DNA from 2 places in the Pseudomonas sp. 20-5 genome. Region 2 is predicted to be linked to the other one. Evidence: predicted binding sites of a transcription regulator. Region 2 holds the regulator's gene; the other holds the start of a gene.

Region 1 (7,321 bases), 3.1 Mb from region 2:
CGGGACCGGTACCGGCTGGGCTTCGTCCACTTCGCGCTGGAGCTGTTCCAGGGTGGAGCCCGGTTTCGGCGGCTCTTCTTTCTGCGCTTCCGGTTTCTGCTGGTCGGCCGGCTGGGTGACGGTGGTGCTGCCTTCCTTGCCGAGGATCGCTTCGTCGCGGCTGACGCCGGGCATGAAGTCGCCGTTCAGGCCGGCCAGCTGGTCGCTGTCGTTGAAGAACAGGCTGACGCGCTCCTGCTGGCGACGACCGCCGCCCGGCTGGATGCTGTAGAGGTAGTCCCAACGATTGGCGTGGAAGGTATCGACGATGAGCGGGTTGCCCATGATAAACCGCACTTGGCGTCGGGTCATTCCGGGACGCAACTGGTCTATCATGTCCTGCGTTACGACGTTGCCTTGCTGGATGTCGATTTTATAGACGCCAGGAAACGAGCAACCGGCGAGTGCGGCAAGCCCCGCGAAAGCGAGACAGGTCAGCATGAGCTTGGCGTTTTGCATCGGTGAGCGACTTCCACTATCTTGGCTGGGCAAATAAAAGCCCGATCATACCCGTATTCCGGGATACTGCGAAACATCCCGCGCTGAGAAAGCAGACATGGTTGAAAATAGCGAACTTCGAAAAGCCGGCCTTAAAGTGACCCTGCCGCGGGTCAAGATCCTGCAGATGCTCGACTCGGCCGAGCAACGCCACATGAGCGCCGAAGACGTGTACAAGGCGCTGATGGAAGCAGGCGAGGACGTGGGCCTGGCAACCGTCTATCGGGTGCTGACCCAGTTCGAGGCCGCCGGCCTGGTGGTGCGTCACAACTTCGATGGCGGCCATGCCGTGTTCGAGCTCGCCGATAGCGGCCACCACGACCACATGGTCTGCGTCGATACCGGCGAGGTGATCGAGTTCATGGATGCGGAAATCGAGAAGCGCCAGAAGGAAATCGTCCGCGAGCGCGGCTTCGAGCTGGTCGATCACAATCTGGTGCTCTACGTGCGCAAGAAGAAGTAGTCGCGCAACGGTTCCATGCGAAAACGGCGACCCTGGGGTCGCCGTTTTCATTTTCCATTGAAGGAACGTTCAGTTCTGGGCGGCCAGGTTGACCAGTTTCTTCGCGTGGGCCAGGGATTCCTTGGTCAGGTCGACGCCGCCGAGCATGCGGGCGATCTCCTCGATCCGCTGGGCCTTGTTCAGGGTGGCGACCGCCGTACGGGTTTCGCTGCTGCCGCGTTCCTTGTGCACGAACAGGTGCTGGTGGCCCTGGGCGGCGACCTGCGGCAAGTGGGTCACGGTGAGGACCTGGCCGCGTTCGCCGAGGCGGCGCAGCAACTGTCCGACCACTTCGGCGGTGGGGCCGCCGATGCCGACGTCGACTTCGTCGAAGACCAGGGTGGGGATGCGCGAGGTCTGTGCCGTGATCACCTGGATCGCCAGGCTGATCCGCGACAGTTCGCCGCCCGAGGCGACCTTGGCCAGCCCTTTCAGCGGCTGCCCGGGGTTGGCGCTGACCAGGAACTCCACGCTTTCCAGTCCGTTGGCCTGCGGCTCGGCGCTGTCGCCGGGATGCAGGACGATGGCGAAGCGCCCCCCGGGCATGCCCAGGCGCTGCATCTCCTGCTCCACGCTGGCGGCAAGAGGTGCGGCCGCGGCCTGGCGCAGGCGGCTCAGTTCTTCGGCTTTTTCCTGGTAATGCCGGGCGTAGGCGGCCAGCTCGTCGCCCAGGCGTCCGACCGCTTCGTCGTCGGCGTTCAGCGCCTCCAGTTCGTCGAACAGGCGCTGCTGCAGGTCGGCCAGTTCGGCGGGCTGGACCCGGTGCTTGCGCGCCAGGGAGTAAATGACGTCCAGGCGCTCCTCGACCTGCTGCTGGCGATTGGGATCGGCATCGAAGTGGTCGACGAAGCGGTTCAGTTCGCCGATCGCCTCCTCGACCTGGATCTGCGCGCTGGACAACAGGTTGACCGCTTCGCCGAGAGCGGCGGGCTGGCCGCTGAACGAGGTCAGGCGGTTGAGGCTGGCATTGAGCGCGGAAAGGACGTTGCCGGCATCGCTCTCGCTGCACATTTCCACGACTTGGCGGCAGGCGGCGAGCAGGCTTTCGGCGTTGCTCAGGGTCTTCTGCTCCTGCTCCAGGCTTTCCAGTTCGTTTTCGCCGAGGGACAGGTTTTCCAGTTCTTCCAGCTGGTAGCTGAGCAACTGGTGGCGGGCGCGCTGTTCGTCGCCGCTACGCGACAGGCGTTCGAGTTCCTGGCTGGTCTGCTTCCAGCGTTGCGCGGCGAGCTGCACCTGGCGCGCCAGCTCCTGGCAGCCGGCGTACTCGTCGAGCAGGCGCCGGTGGGTCTCGCTCTTCAGCAGCGACTGGTGCTCGTGCTGGCTATGGATGTCGATCAGCAGTTCGCCCAGGCTCTTCAGGTCGCCCAGCGGGCAAGGCGTGCCGTTGATGTAGGCACGCGAGCGACCTTCGGCAGTGATCACCCGGCGCAGGATGCACGGACCGTCCTGTTCCAGGTCGCGCTCGGCGAGCCAGTCGCGGGCCTCGGCGATGGCGCTGACGTCGAAGCTGGCGAGAATGTCGGCCTTGTCCGCTCCGGGACGGACCGCGCCGCTGTCGGCGCGGTCGCCGAGGGTAAGGCCGAGGGCGTCGAGCATGATCGACTTGCCCGCACCGGTTTCGCCGGTGATCACGCTCATGCCGGTAGCGAGTTCGAGATCCAGGTGCTCGACGATGGCGTAGTTGTGAACGGACAGGTGAACCAGCATGGCGGGCGGCTCCGTGGGTTTTGTCTGGTTATTTATACAGTATTTTTTCCGGCTGGCAATTGCCGCTCGCCCCTTGAACCGTGGAAAGCCGTCCCCATATAGCCGGCAACGTTGCGAACTTATGCGTTCGCCTTGTATTTGCCAGCTTATTTTTGAAGGAGAGTGGCATGGCTGACGAACAGCAGACCCTGGATCAACAGACCCCCGAGCAGCCCACCGGCGCCGCCGAGGACCTGACCGCCCGCGTGCAGGAGCTGGAGGAGCAGCTGGCTGCCGCCCAGGACCAGGCGCTGCGCATGGTCGCGGATCTGCAGAACGTACGCCGGCGTGCGGAGCAGGATGTCGAGAAGGCGCACAAGTTCGCGCTGGAGAAATTCGCCGGCGACCTGCTGGCGGTGGTCGACACCCTCGAGCGCGGCCTGGAGATGTCCGATCCCAACGACGAGGCGATCAAGCCGATGCGCGAAGGGATGGAACTGACCCTGAAGATGTTCGACGACACCCTGCGCCGCTACCAGGTGGAGGCGCTGAACCCGGAAGGCGAGCCTTTCAACCCCGAGCAGCACCAGGCGATGGCCATGCAGGAAAGCGCTTCGGCCGAGCCGGGCAGTGTCCTCAAGGTGTTCCAGAAAGGCTACCTGCTCAACGGCCGCCTGCTGCGTCCGGCGATGGTGGTGGTCAGCAAGGCGCCGGCGGAAACCCCGCCTTCCATCGACGAGCAGGCTTGAAATTCGACGCGACGACCCCATCTGGGTAGTCAACCGAGCACGAGACCCACGGGCGGGTCGCACGGAATCAAAGTTTCTGGAGAGTGAATATGGGCAAAATCATTGGCATCGACCTGGGTACCACCAACTCCTGCGTGGCTATCCTGGAGAACGGTAACGTCAAGGTCATCGAGAACGCCGAGGGCGCGCGTACCACCCCCTCGATCATCGCCTACACCAACGATGGCGAAACCCTGGTGGGCCAGCCGGCCAAGCGCCAGGCGGTCACCAACCCGCAGAACACCCTGTATGCGGTGAAGCGCCTGATCGGCCGTCGCTTCGAAGAGAACGTGGTTCAGAAAGACATCCAGATGGTGCCGTACAGCATCGTCAAGGCCGACAACGGCGACGCCTGGGTGGAAGTGAAGGGCCAGAAGATGGCGCCTCCGCAGATTTCCGCCGAAGTGCTGAAGAAAATGAAGAAGACCGCCGAAGACTACCTCGGCGAGCCGGTCACCGAAGCGGTGATCACCGTTCCGGCCTACTTCAACGACAGCCAGCGCCAGGCCACCAAGGACGCCGGCCGCATCGCCGGCCTCGACGTCAAGCGGATCATCAACGAGCCGACCGCGGCGGCGCTGGCCTATGGCCTGGACAAGGCCAAGGGCGACCACACCGTGATCGTCTATGACCTGGGCGGCGGTACCTTCGACGTGTCGGTGATCGAGATCGCCGAAGTCGACGGCGAGCACCAGTTCGAAGTGCTGGCCACCAACGGCGACACCTTCCTCGGCGGCGAAGACTTCGACATCCGCCTGATCGACTACCTCGTCGACGAGTTCAAGAAGGAAAGCGGCATCAACCTGAAGGGCGACCCGCTGGCCATGCAGCGTCTGAAGGAAGCGGCCGAGAAAGCCAAGATCGAGCTGTCCTCGACCCAGCAGACCGACGTCAACCTGCCGTACGTGACTGCCGACGCGAGCGGTCCGAAGCACCTGAACGTCAAGGTTTCCCGCGCCAAGCTGGAGTCCCTGGTCGAAGACCTGGTGCAGCGCACCATCGAGCCGTGCCGCACCGCGCTGAAGGATGCCGGCCTGGATGTTTCCGATATCCATGAAGTGATCCTGGTCGGCGGCCAGACCCGCATGCCGCTGGTACAGAAGACCGTTGCCGAGTTCTTCGGCAAGGAAGCGCGCAAGGACGTCAACCCGGACGAAGCCGTGGCTGTCGGTGCCGCCATCCAGGGCGCGGTCCTGGCCGGCGACGTGAAGGACGTGCTGCTGCTCGACGTGACCCCGCTGACCCTCGGCATCGAGACCCTGGGCGGCGTGATGACCGGTCTGATCGAGAAGAACACCACCATCCCGACCAAGAAGTCGCAGGTGTTCTCCACCGCCGACGACAACCAGGGCGCGGTGACCATCCACGTGCTGCAGGGCGAGCGCAAGCAGGCCGCGCAGAACAAGTCGCTGGGCAAGTTCGACCTGGCCGACATTCCGCCGGCTCCGCGCGGCGTGCCGCAGATCGAGGTGACCTTCGATATCGATGCCAACGGCATCCTGCACGTCTCGGCGAAGGACAAGGCCACCGGCAAGCAGCAGTCCATCGTGATCAAGGCATCCTCCGGCCTGTCCGAGGATGAGATCCAGCAGATGGTCCGCGATGCCGAGGCGAACGCCGAGGAGGACCGCAAGTTCGAGGAACTGGCTGCCGCTCGCAACCAGGGCGACGCGCTGGTCCACGCGACCCGCAAGATGATCACCGAGGCGGGCGACAAGGCCACCGCCGAGGACAAGGCGACCATCGAGAAGGCGCTGGGCGAGCTGGAAGCGGCGGTGAAGGGCGACGACAAGGCCGAGATCGAGGCCAAGATGAACGCTCTGTCCCAGGCTTCCACCCCGCTGGCGCAGAAGATGTACGCCGAACAGGCCCAGCAGGGCGAAGACGCTCCCCAGGGCGAGCAGGCGAAAGCCGCTGACGACGTGGTGGACGCCGAGTTCGAAGAGGTCAAGGACAACAAGTAAGCCCCGGCTTGCTTCTGCCCCGCGTGCCGGCCAGGCCGGTACGCATGATCCGCCACGCGGGAGCCTGCTCCCGCGTTGGCGTGTCTGGAGGGTCCTTAATTGAGACGGAAAGGTTATGGCGAAACGAGACTTTTACGAGGTTCTGGGGGTTGAGCGTGGCGCCAGCGAGGCGGACCTGAAGAAGGCCTACCGCCGCCTGGCGATGAAATACCACCCGGACCGCAATCCTGGCGACAAGGAAGCCGAGGACAAGTTCAAGGAGGCCAACGAGGCCTACGAGGTCCTCTCCGATGCCAGCAAGCGGGCGGCCTACGACCAGTACGGCCATGCCGGCGTCGATCCGAATATGGGTGGGGGCGCTGGCGCCGGTTTCGGCGGGGCGAGCTTCTCCGACATCTTCGGCGATGTGTTCAGCGATTTCTTCGGTGGCGGCGGTGCCCGCGGTGGCTCGCGCGGCGGCGCGCAGCGCGGCGCGGACCTGCGCTACACCCTGGACCTCGACCTGGAGGAGGCGGTACGTGGCACCACCGTCACCATCCGCGTGCCGACCCTGGTCGGTTGCAAGACCTGCAACGGCAGCGGCGCCAAGCCCGGCACCACACCGGTCACCTGCACCACTTGCGGCGGTATCGGCCAGGTGCGCATGCAGCAGGGCTTCTTCTCGGTCCAGCAGACCTGCCCGCGCTGCCACGGCACCGGCAAGATGATTTCCGATCCCTGTGGCTCCTGCCATGGCCAGGGGCGCGTGGAAGAGCAGAAGACCCTGTCGGTGAAGGTGCCGGCCGGCGTCGACACCGGCGACCGCATCCGCCTCACCGGCGAAGGCGAGGCCGGCAGCATGGGTGGTCCGGCGGGCGACCTGTACGTGGTGGTCAATGTGCGCGAGCACCCGATCTTCCAGCGCGACGGCAAGCATCTGTACTGCGAAGTGCCGATCAGTTTCGCCGACGCTGCGTTGGGTGGCGAGCTGGAAGTGCCGACGCTGGATGGCCGGGTCAAGCTGAAGATTCCGGAAAGCACCCAGACCGGCAAGCTGTTCCGCCTGCGCGGCAAGGGCGTGGCCCCGGTGCGCGGCGGCGGCGCCGGCGACCTGATGTGCAAGGTGGTGGTGGAAACCCCGGTGAACCTGGACAAGCGCCAGCGCGAGCTGCTCGAGGAGTTCCGCAAGTCGTTGCAGAGCGACACCTCGCATTCGCCCAAGGCCAGTGGCTGGTTCGAAGGCATGAAGCGTTTCTTCGACGACCTATAAACAAAGCCATGGGCGCGGCCTGACAGCCGCGTCCGGGTTCCGCGTGGAGTGGTTTTATGCGACGTATAGCCGTAGTGGGCGCCGCCGGGCGCATGGGCAAGAACCTGATCGAGGCCGTTCAGCAGACCGGCGGTGCCGCCGGGCTGACGGCGGCGGTGGATCGTCCGGATAGCACCCTGGTGGGGGCGGACGCCGGCGAGCTGGCCGGTCTCGGCCGGATCGGCGTGCCGCTGTCCGGGGACCTGGGCAAGGTCTGCGAGGAGTTCGACGTCCTGATCGACTTCACCCATCCCTCCGTAACCCTGAAGAACATCGAACAGTGCCGCAAGGCGCGCCGCGCGATGGTCATCGGCACCACCGGCTTCAGCGCCGACGAGAAGCTGCTGCTGGCCGAGGCGGCGAAGGATATCCCGATCGTCTTCGCTGCCAACTTCAGCGTCGGCGTGAACCTTTGCCTGAAGCTTCTGGATACCGCGGCACGGGTGCTGGGCGACGAAGTGGATATCGAGATCATCGAGGCCCATCACCGGCACAAGGTCGATGCACCGTCCGGCACCGCCTTGCGCATGGGCGAGGTGGTAGCCCAGGCGCTCGG
Region 2 (7,321 bases):
GGCCTGGCGCCAGGACATCGGCGAGACCCCGGTGAAGATCGCCCTCAGCGAAGGCCAGGAACAGGATCATCATTTCCCGGTGGAAGGTACGCTGACCCTCAGCCAGGTGCGCTTCGTCGACATGGAGGCCGATTTCTGGGTCAATCGCTTCGGCGACGACGGTTTCCTCGCCGGCAGCCAGCACATCAGGCAGGGCACGCGGCTGAAGAATGGCGAACTGACCTATCTCGACCATCCGAGCCTGGGCATCCTGATCAAAGTGGTGCCGGTCGGCGCCCGTCCCGCCGCCCCCAATCCCATGGAAATGGAAGAACAGCAGGCACCGGCGGACGCGCCCCCCGTCGAAGGCGGCTTCGACGCCGCACCTCCTGCGCAATAGCGAAAAAGGCCGCAATAGCGGCCTTTTTTTCGTTGCGATGGCCGCCTAGCCGGCCAGGACCCGCGCCAGCACCTCGCGCACCTTGCCGATGCCATCGTGCAACGCCTGTTCGATTTCGGCCATGGTGATGATCCCCGCCGACTTGCCCGCCGCGGGATTGACCACCAGCGCCAGGCAGGCGTAGGGCAGGTCCAGCTCGCGGGCCAGTGCCGCCTCGGGCATGCCGGTCATGCCGACGATATCGTTGCCGTCCCGCTCCAACCGGGCGATTTCCGCCACCGTTTCCAGGCGCGGCCCTTGGGTGCAGGCGTAGACCCCATGGCTGCTGTGCGCCAGCCCCAACGCACGCAACGCCTCGATCAGGCGCTGGCGCAACGGCTCGTCATAGGGGTGGCTGAAGTCGATATGGGTGACATGCTCGATATCGCCGGCGAAATAGGTGTGCTCGCGTCCCGAGGTGTAGTCGATCAACTGGTGCGGCACGCACAGGTGCCCCGTTCCCATCGCCGCATGGATGCCACCCACCGCGTTGACCGCGATCACCGCCTCGGCACCCGCCTGCTTCAGCGCCCAGAGATTGGCCCGGTAGTTCACTTGGTGCGGCGGGAAGCGGTGCGGATGACCGTGACGTGCCAGGAACAGCACCTCGCGCCCGGCGTAGCGGCCACGCTGGAGCGGCGCGGACGGCGCGCCATACGGCGTTTCGATCGGCAGGGACTCGCTCAGCGTCAGCCCTTCCAGCTGGGTCAGGCCGGTTCCTCCGATAATCGCGTAGACACTCATCGACAGCTCCCTCAATCAATCAGTTGCGCGGCGCGCAACGCGGACAGTGCTTCCAGCCAGCGCGGCTGCTGGCGATAGTCGGTATTCGCGTAGCCCTTGCCACGCATGCGTTGCAGACGCGACGGCGGGGTCACCTTCAGGCGTTGCAGGGCAGCCAGGGCCAGCTCGGCGGAAGCCCGGTCGTTGCACACCAGGCCCATGTCGCAGCCCGCGGCCAGGGCGGCCTCGATGCGGCTGGCGGCGTCGCCGACCACATGGGCGCCGGCCATCGACAGGTCGTCGCTGAATATCACCCCGTCGAACTTCAGCTCGCCGCGCAGGATCTCCTGCAACCAGCGCCGGGAAAAGCCGGCGGGCTGCGGGTCGACCTGCGGATAGATGACATGGGCCGGCATCAGCGCGTCGAGCTGTCCGGCCAGGCGGGCGAACGGAACCAGGTCGCTGCGCCGGATTTCCTCGAGACTGCGCGCGTCTTCGGGAATCGCCACATGGGAATCGGCCTCGGCCCAGCCGTGACCGGGAAAATGCTTGCCGGTGGCGGCCATCCCGGCGGCATGCATGCCGCGAATGAAAGCACCGGCAAGCAGCGCGGCACGCTCCGGGTCGCCCTCGAAGGCGCGGCTACCGACCACGGCGCTGCGCTGGTGGTCGAGATCCAGCACCGGCGCGAAACTCAGGTCGAGGCCGACCGCCTGCACCTCGGTCGCCATCAGCCAGCCACAATGCTCGGCCAGCTCTTCGGCATTGGGGTTGTCGGCGATCGCGCGCATCGCCGGCAGGCGCACGAAGCCCTGGCGCAGGCGCTGCACGCGCCCTCCTTCCTGGTCGACGGCCAGCAACAGGTCGGGACGGATGGCGCGAATGGCCGCACACAGTTCGCGAACCTGGGCAGGATGCTCGATGTTGCGAGCGAAGATGATCAGCCCGCCCACCTCGGGGTGGCGCAGGATTTGGCGGTCCTCGGCGGTCAGCCAGGTGCCGCCGATGTCGAGCATCAGAGAGCCTTGCATGAAGAGTCCTATGGCCTGGAAATCAGCGAAGCCCGCCGTCACGGGCCTCAGACAGCGCACACTGTACTGCACCCGGCAGAAAGACTTAAGTCCCGGGGCGGTACCGCGCGCCTGCCAATGGAGCCGGCCTGGCGCATGGAGTTCCGCCCGGAGCACAGAGAAAGGAGAAAGGAAAACGGCGCCCTGGGGCGCCGTCTGCAATCAGGCCTTGGCGGGCGTCTTGTTCCGCGGGCGCAGTTGCGCCCCGGCCAGCAGCGGATCGTCGATGCCGCTCTCGGCGCGCATGCCGGCAGCGAAGAACGGCACCATCAGGTGCATCACCTGCTCGGTGGAAGTGTTCACGCCGAAATCGGTTTCCGCCATCGCCCGCAGGGCCTTGATCCCCGACATGCTGAAGGCGGCCGCGCCGAGCATGAAGTGCACGCGCCAGAACAGCTCGATGGGCGGCAGCTTCGGCGCAGCCTCGTTGACCAGCAGCATGTAGCGCCGGAAGACCTTGCCGTAGACCTCCTCCAGGTACTTGCGCAGGTGCCCCTGGCTCTGGCTGAAGGCCAGGCCGAGCAAGCGCATGAAGATCGACAGGTCGTTGCCGCTGCGCGGCTTCACCGCCATCGCCTGGGACACCAGCAGGTGCAGGAGGTCCTCCAGGGTGGCGTGCTGGGCCTCGGGCTTGGCCTGGCGACGATCCAGCTCCTTTTCCAGGCTGGCGCAGAATGGCCCGAGGAAACGCGAGAACACCGCCTGGATCAGCGCCTTCTTCGAACCGAAGTGATAATTCACCGCCGCCAGGTTGACCCCGGCCTTGCTGGTGATCAGACGCAACGAGGTTTCGGCGAAGCCTTTTTCCGCGAACAGCTGTTCCGCCGCATCGAGAATGCGTTCGACGGTTTCCGACTGGGCCATGGTTTCTCCGCCTGACAAACACTTGTTTGAAACATACGTTTCAGCCACATCCCTTGTCAAGCGGCAGATGACGCACCAGTCAGGAAAATTACAGAGAAGTCCCGAAAAACGGAAGCAAGACACTGGCCAACTTCATCGTGACGCAGGACGAAATGTCATGCGGAAAATCATTGCCACGCCCCGCTCACTGTATATAATCCCAGTCACTGGATAAAAACACAGAGCGACGACATGCAGAAGCTGACGCCCCGCCAAGCCGAGATCCTCTCCTTCATCAAGCGCTGCCTGGAAGACCACGGCTTTCCGCCGACCCGGGCGGAAATCGCCCAGGAACTCGGCTTCAAGTCGCCGAACGCCGCCGAGGAGCACCTCAAGGCGCTGGCACGCAAGGGCGCCATCGAAATGACTCCGGGCGCCTCTCGCGGCATCCGCATTCCCGGCTTCGAACCGCATGCCGCCAACGACGATGAGGGCCTGCCGGTGATCGGACGGGTCGCCGCCGGCGCACCGATCCTCGCCGAACAGAACATCGAGGAATCCTGCCGTATCAATCCCGCCTTCTTCAATCCTCGCGCCGACTACCTGTTGCGCGTGCGCGGCATGAGCATGAAGGACATCGGCATCCTCGACGGCGACCTGCTGGCCGTCCACGTCACCCGCGAAGCGCGCAACGGCCAGGTGGTGGTCGCGCGGATCGGCGAGGAGGTCACGGTGAAACGCTTCAAGCGCGAAGGCAGCAAGGTCTGGCTGCTGGCGGAAAACCCTGAGTTCGCTCCGATCGAAGTCGATCTGAAGGAGCAGGAACTGATCATCGAAGGCTTGAGCGTCGGCGTGATCCGGCGCTGACAGGAGATACCATGCAGACCTCCCACTCGCTGCCCAGCGCCCAGTTGCCACTGTTCCAGGAAGCGTTCTGGGCCAGCAACGGCGCACCCTTGCTCGACGATGTCATCGACAGCCCTTCCAGTGCCTCCATCGAGGAACCCGCTGCCTTTAGCGAACTTTCGCTCAGCGGCCTGCCGGGGCACTGCCTGACCCTGCTCGCACCGATTCTCCGCGAGCTCAGCGAGGAACAGGATGCCCGCTGGCTGACCCTGATCGCTCCGCCGGCGAGCCTGACCCATGAATGGCTGCGCCGCGCCGGCCTGAACCGCGAGCGCATCCTGCTACTGCAGGCGAAGGACAACGCCGCTGCCCTGGCGCTCAGTTGCGAGGCCTTGCGCCTGGGCCGCAGCCACACCGTGGTCAGTTGGCTGGAACCGCTGAGCCGGGCGGCGCGCAAGCAACTGTCCCGCGCCGCCCAACTGGGCCAAGCACAGAGCCTGAATATTCGTCTGGGTTGAAAAAACGGCGGGGGACAGCGTTCAGTGCAGGACGCGGGGGCCTTCGTCGTGTTCCATCTCGCCCTCGGCAAGACGACCGGCCATTTGCACGCCGACATTGAACATGGCCTTGGCCACTTCGACATGCTGGCCTTGCAGGAAATTCTTCGCGTCCCCGGAGAACTCCAGAGTCACCAACGCCTCCTCGTCATCGGCGCGACGCAGCACGATGCGCCCGTCGGGCATTTCTACGATTTCAAGGAAGGATGTTGGCATGACAGACGCTCTCTACGAAGACGCGACATTGTAACAGCCCATCCAGTGCATCCCTAGCCCGCATCCGCCTTCCGGTTCCCCTCTCGCGCCTGTAACGGCGGTTCCAGAGCGCCCGGACGGCATCCGCTAAATTTTTTTGCTGGCAAATCAACCGAGTGGAACGGTAGGAAAATGTCCTACCGCTGATCGGCGAATGACGACGGCGTTACAGCTCCGTCAGGCTCTCGCGAAAACGCAGGACCAATTGCTTCAGCGACTGCCGCCATTCCTCGAGGGTTTCGCGAGAAAGCAAGGGGGCTTCTTCGTCGATACTCACGGCAACGATCAACGGCGTGCTGGGGTCGATCTTCGCTGCCTTGGTCGGTCGCGGCGGCAGGAACAGCTCGGAGTAGGCGCCCAGCAACTGGCCCAGCCAGGTTTCCGGCTGCGACGCCAACTCCACCAGTTCAGCCAGCTCGGGGCTGGGCGCGGCCGCCAGCACTTCGGCATTCAGCAATGCATCCACGCGAGGAGCGGCAGCCTGCGGCAGACGGTAGTAACCGGCGATCTCATGGCATACACCGAGCACTGCGCCATAAAGGTGGAACAGCGCCGACTCGCGCTCCCCCTGGATGATCGCCTGGGCATTCATCGCCCGCTCGGCATCGGCTCGCTTCCAGGCCTCCAGAGCCAACCCGGCGAAATACAGCTTCTGGTTGGTGCGGGTATAAAGCTCTTGGGCCATGCCGGTACTCCCGATTAAAACTGGAAGGAATGCGGAGCGCAGGCCAGGTCAGCGCCCGGCCTTCGCGCAGTATAAGCGCGCCCCATGCAAGCGGGCGCGCCATCCATCAGCGCTTGTCTTCGACCTTCCACTTGCCGCCATCGTAGAAGGCGCGCCAGCCGGTGGGCTTGCCATCGACCTCGGACTGCACGTATTGCTCCTTGGTCTTGCGGCTGAAACGGATCACCGCGGGACGGCCGTCCGGGTCTTTCTGCGGAGCGTCGCAGAGGTAATGGTACTTGGGATCCAGCTCGGCCTTGTGCGGGATGATCTCGCTCACCAACGGCGCGCGGGTCTCGCGGTTCTTCGGGAACTGGCTGGCGGCCAGGAACATGCCCGAAGCGCCGTCGCGCAGCACGTAGATATCGTCCACCTTCTCGCACTTCAATTCAGGCATGCGGATGGCGTCCATCTTCGGCGGCGCCGCCTCGCCATTCTTCAGCAGCTTGCGGGTGTTCTTGCAGGTCGGATTGGTGCAACCGAAGAACTTGCCGAAACGGCCGGTTTTCAACTGCATCTCGCTGCCACACTTGTCGCATTCCAGGCTCGGCCCTTCGTAGCCCTTGATCCGGTACTGGCCTTCCTCGATCTCGTAGCCCGGACAGTCGGGGTTGTTGCCGCAGATATGCAGCTTGTGTTTCTCGTCCAGCAGGTAGGCGTCCATCGCGGTACTGCAGATCGGGCAGCGATGCTTGCCACGCAACACCCGCGACTCGGACTCGCCCTCGTCGTCCGCGGCGATCTCGTCGCCGGGAATCAGGTTGACGGTCGCCTTGCAACGCTCCTTCGGCGGCAGGCTGTAGCCCGAGCAGCCGAGGAACACGCCGGTGGAGGCGGTACGAATCATCATCGGCCGGCCGCACTCGCGGCAGGGAATGTTGGTCAGGGTCGGCTGGTTGGCGCGCATCCCCTTCTCGCTGACTTCAGCCACCTCGAGCTTCTTCTTGAAATCGCCGTAGAACTCGTCGAGCAGGTGCTTCCAGTCGCGCTCGCCCTGGGCCACGTCGTCGAGATGCTCCTCCATCCCGGCGGTGAAACCGTAGTCCATCAGGTTGGCGAAGCTCTCGTTGAGCCGATCGGTGACGATGTCGCCCATCTTCTCCGCATAGAAGCGGCGGTTGTGGGTGGTTACGTAGCCGCGCTCCTGGATGGTGGAGATGATCGCCGCGTAGGTCGAGGGGCGGCCGATACCGCGCTTCTCCAGTTCCTTGACCAGGCTCGCTTCGGAGTAGCGCGCCGGCGGCTTGGTGAAGTGCTGGCTCGGATCGAGCTTGATCAGCTTGAGGTTCTCGCCTTCCTTCATTTCCGGCAGGACGTCGTCCTCGCCCGGCTTGCTCTGCTGCGGCAGTACCCGGGTATAACCGTCGAACTTGAGGATGCGGCCCTTGGCGCGCAGCTCGAAATCGCCGGCGGTGACGCTCACGCTGGTCGAGAGGTATTCGGCCGGGGTCATCTGGCACGCCACGAACTGGCGCCAGATCAGGTCGTACAGGCGCTCGGCGTCACGCTCCATGCCGGACAGCTGGGTCGGCTTGAGGTTGACGTCGGAAGGACGGATCGCCTCGTGCGCTTCCTGGGCGCCCTCCTTGCTCGAGTAGACGTTGGCCTTGCCCGGCAGGTACTTCTGGCCGAACTCGTCCTCGATGAAACCGCGGACCATGCCAATGGCATCGGCCGACAGGTTGGTCGAGTCGGTACGCATGTAGGTGATGTAGCCGGCCTCGTAGAGACGCTGGGCCATCATCATGGTCTTCTTCACCCCGAAGCCCAGGCGGTTGCTCGCCGCCTGCTGCAGGGTGGAAGTGATGAACGGCGCCGAGGGTCGGCTGGAGGTCGGCCGGTCCTCGCGCTTGGCGACGCTATAGGCCGAGGCCTTGAGCTTTTC

Evidence for each region. Region 2 encodes LexA, which represses DNA repair genes until DNA is damaged. Its sites were predicted from a motif close to CTGTNTNNNNANACAG; they were not measured.
Region 1: a site for LexA is predicted at 2,771-2,786, ahead of recN (DNA repair protein RecN). Genes of this name have one in related genera too.

What each region holds. Positions count from the first base shown of each region.
Region 1 is NZ_CM165584.1:5,396,615-5,403,935, reverse strand. It holds gene AC1RB9_RS24955 (outer membrane protein assembly factor BamE) at 1-498, opposite strand, end outside; gene fur (ferric iron uptake transcriptional regulator) at 596-1,000, shown strand; gene recN (DNA repair protein RecN) at 1,070-2,746, opposite strand; gene grpE (nucleotide exchange factor GrpE) at 2,914-3,474, shown strand; gene dnaK (molecular chaperone DnaK) at 3,564-5,477, shown strand; gene dnaJ (molecular chaperone DnaJ) at 5,593-6,726, shown strand; gene dapB (4-hydroxy-tetrahydrodipicolinate reductase) at 6,783-7,321, shown strand, end outside.
Region 2 is NZ_CM165584.1:2,125,423-2,132,743, reverse strand. It holds gene AC1RB9_RS09985 (CsiV family protein) at 1-379, shown strand, start outside; gene AC1RB9_RS09980 (S-methyl-5'-thioinosine phosphorylase) at 425-1,162, opposite strand; gene nagZ (beta-N-acetylhexosaminidase) at 1,174-2,172, opposite strand; gene psrA (transcriptional regulator PsrA) at 2,374-3,075, opposite strand; gene lexA (transcriptional repressor LexA) at 3,307-3,921, shown strand; gene sulA (SOS-induced cell division inhibitor SulA) at 3,933-4,418, shown strand; gene AC1RB9_RS09955 (hypothetical protein) at 4,440-4,673, opposite strand; gene AC1RB9_RS09950 (DUF6586 family protein) at 4,879-5,397, opposite strand; gene topA (type I DNA topoisomerase) at 5,504-7,321, opposite strand, start outside.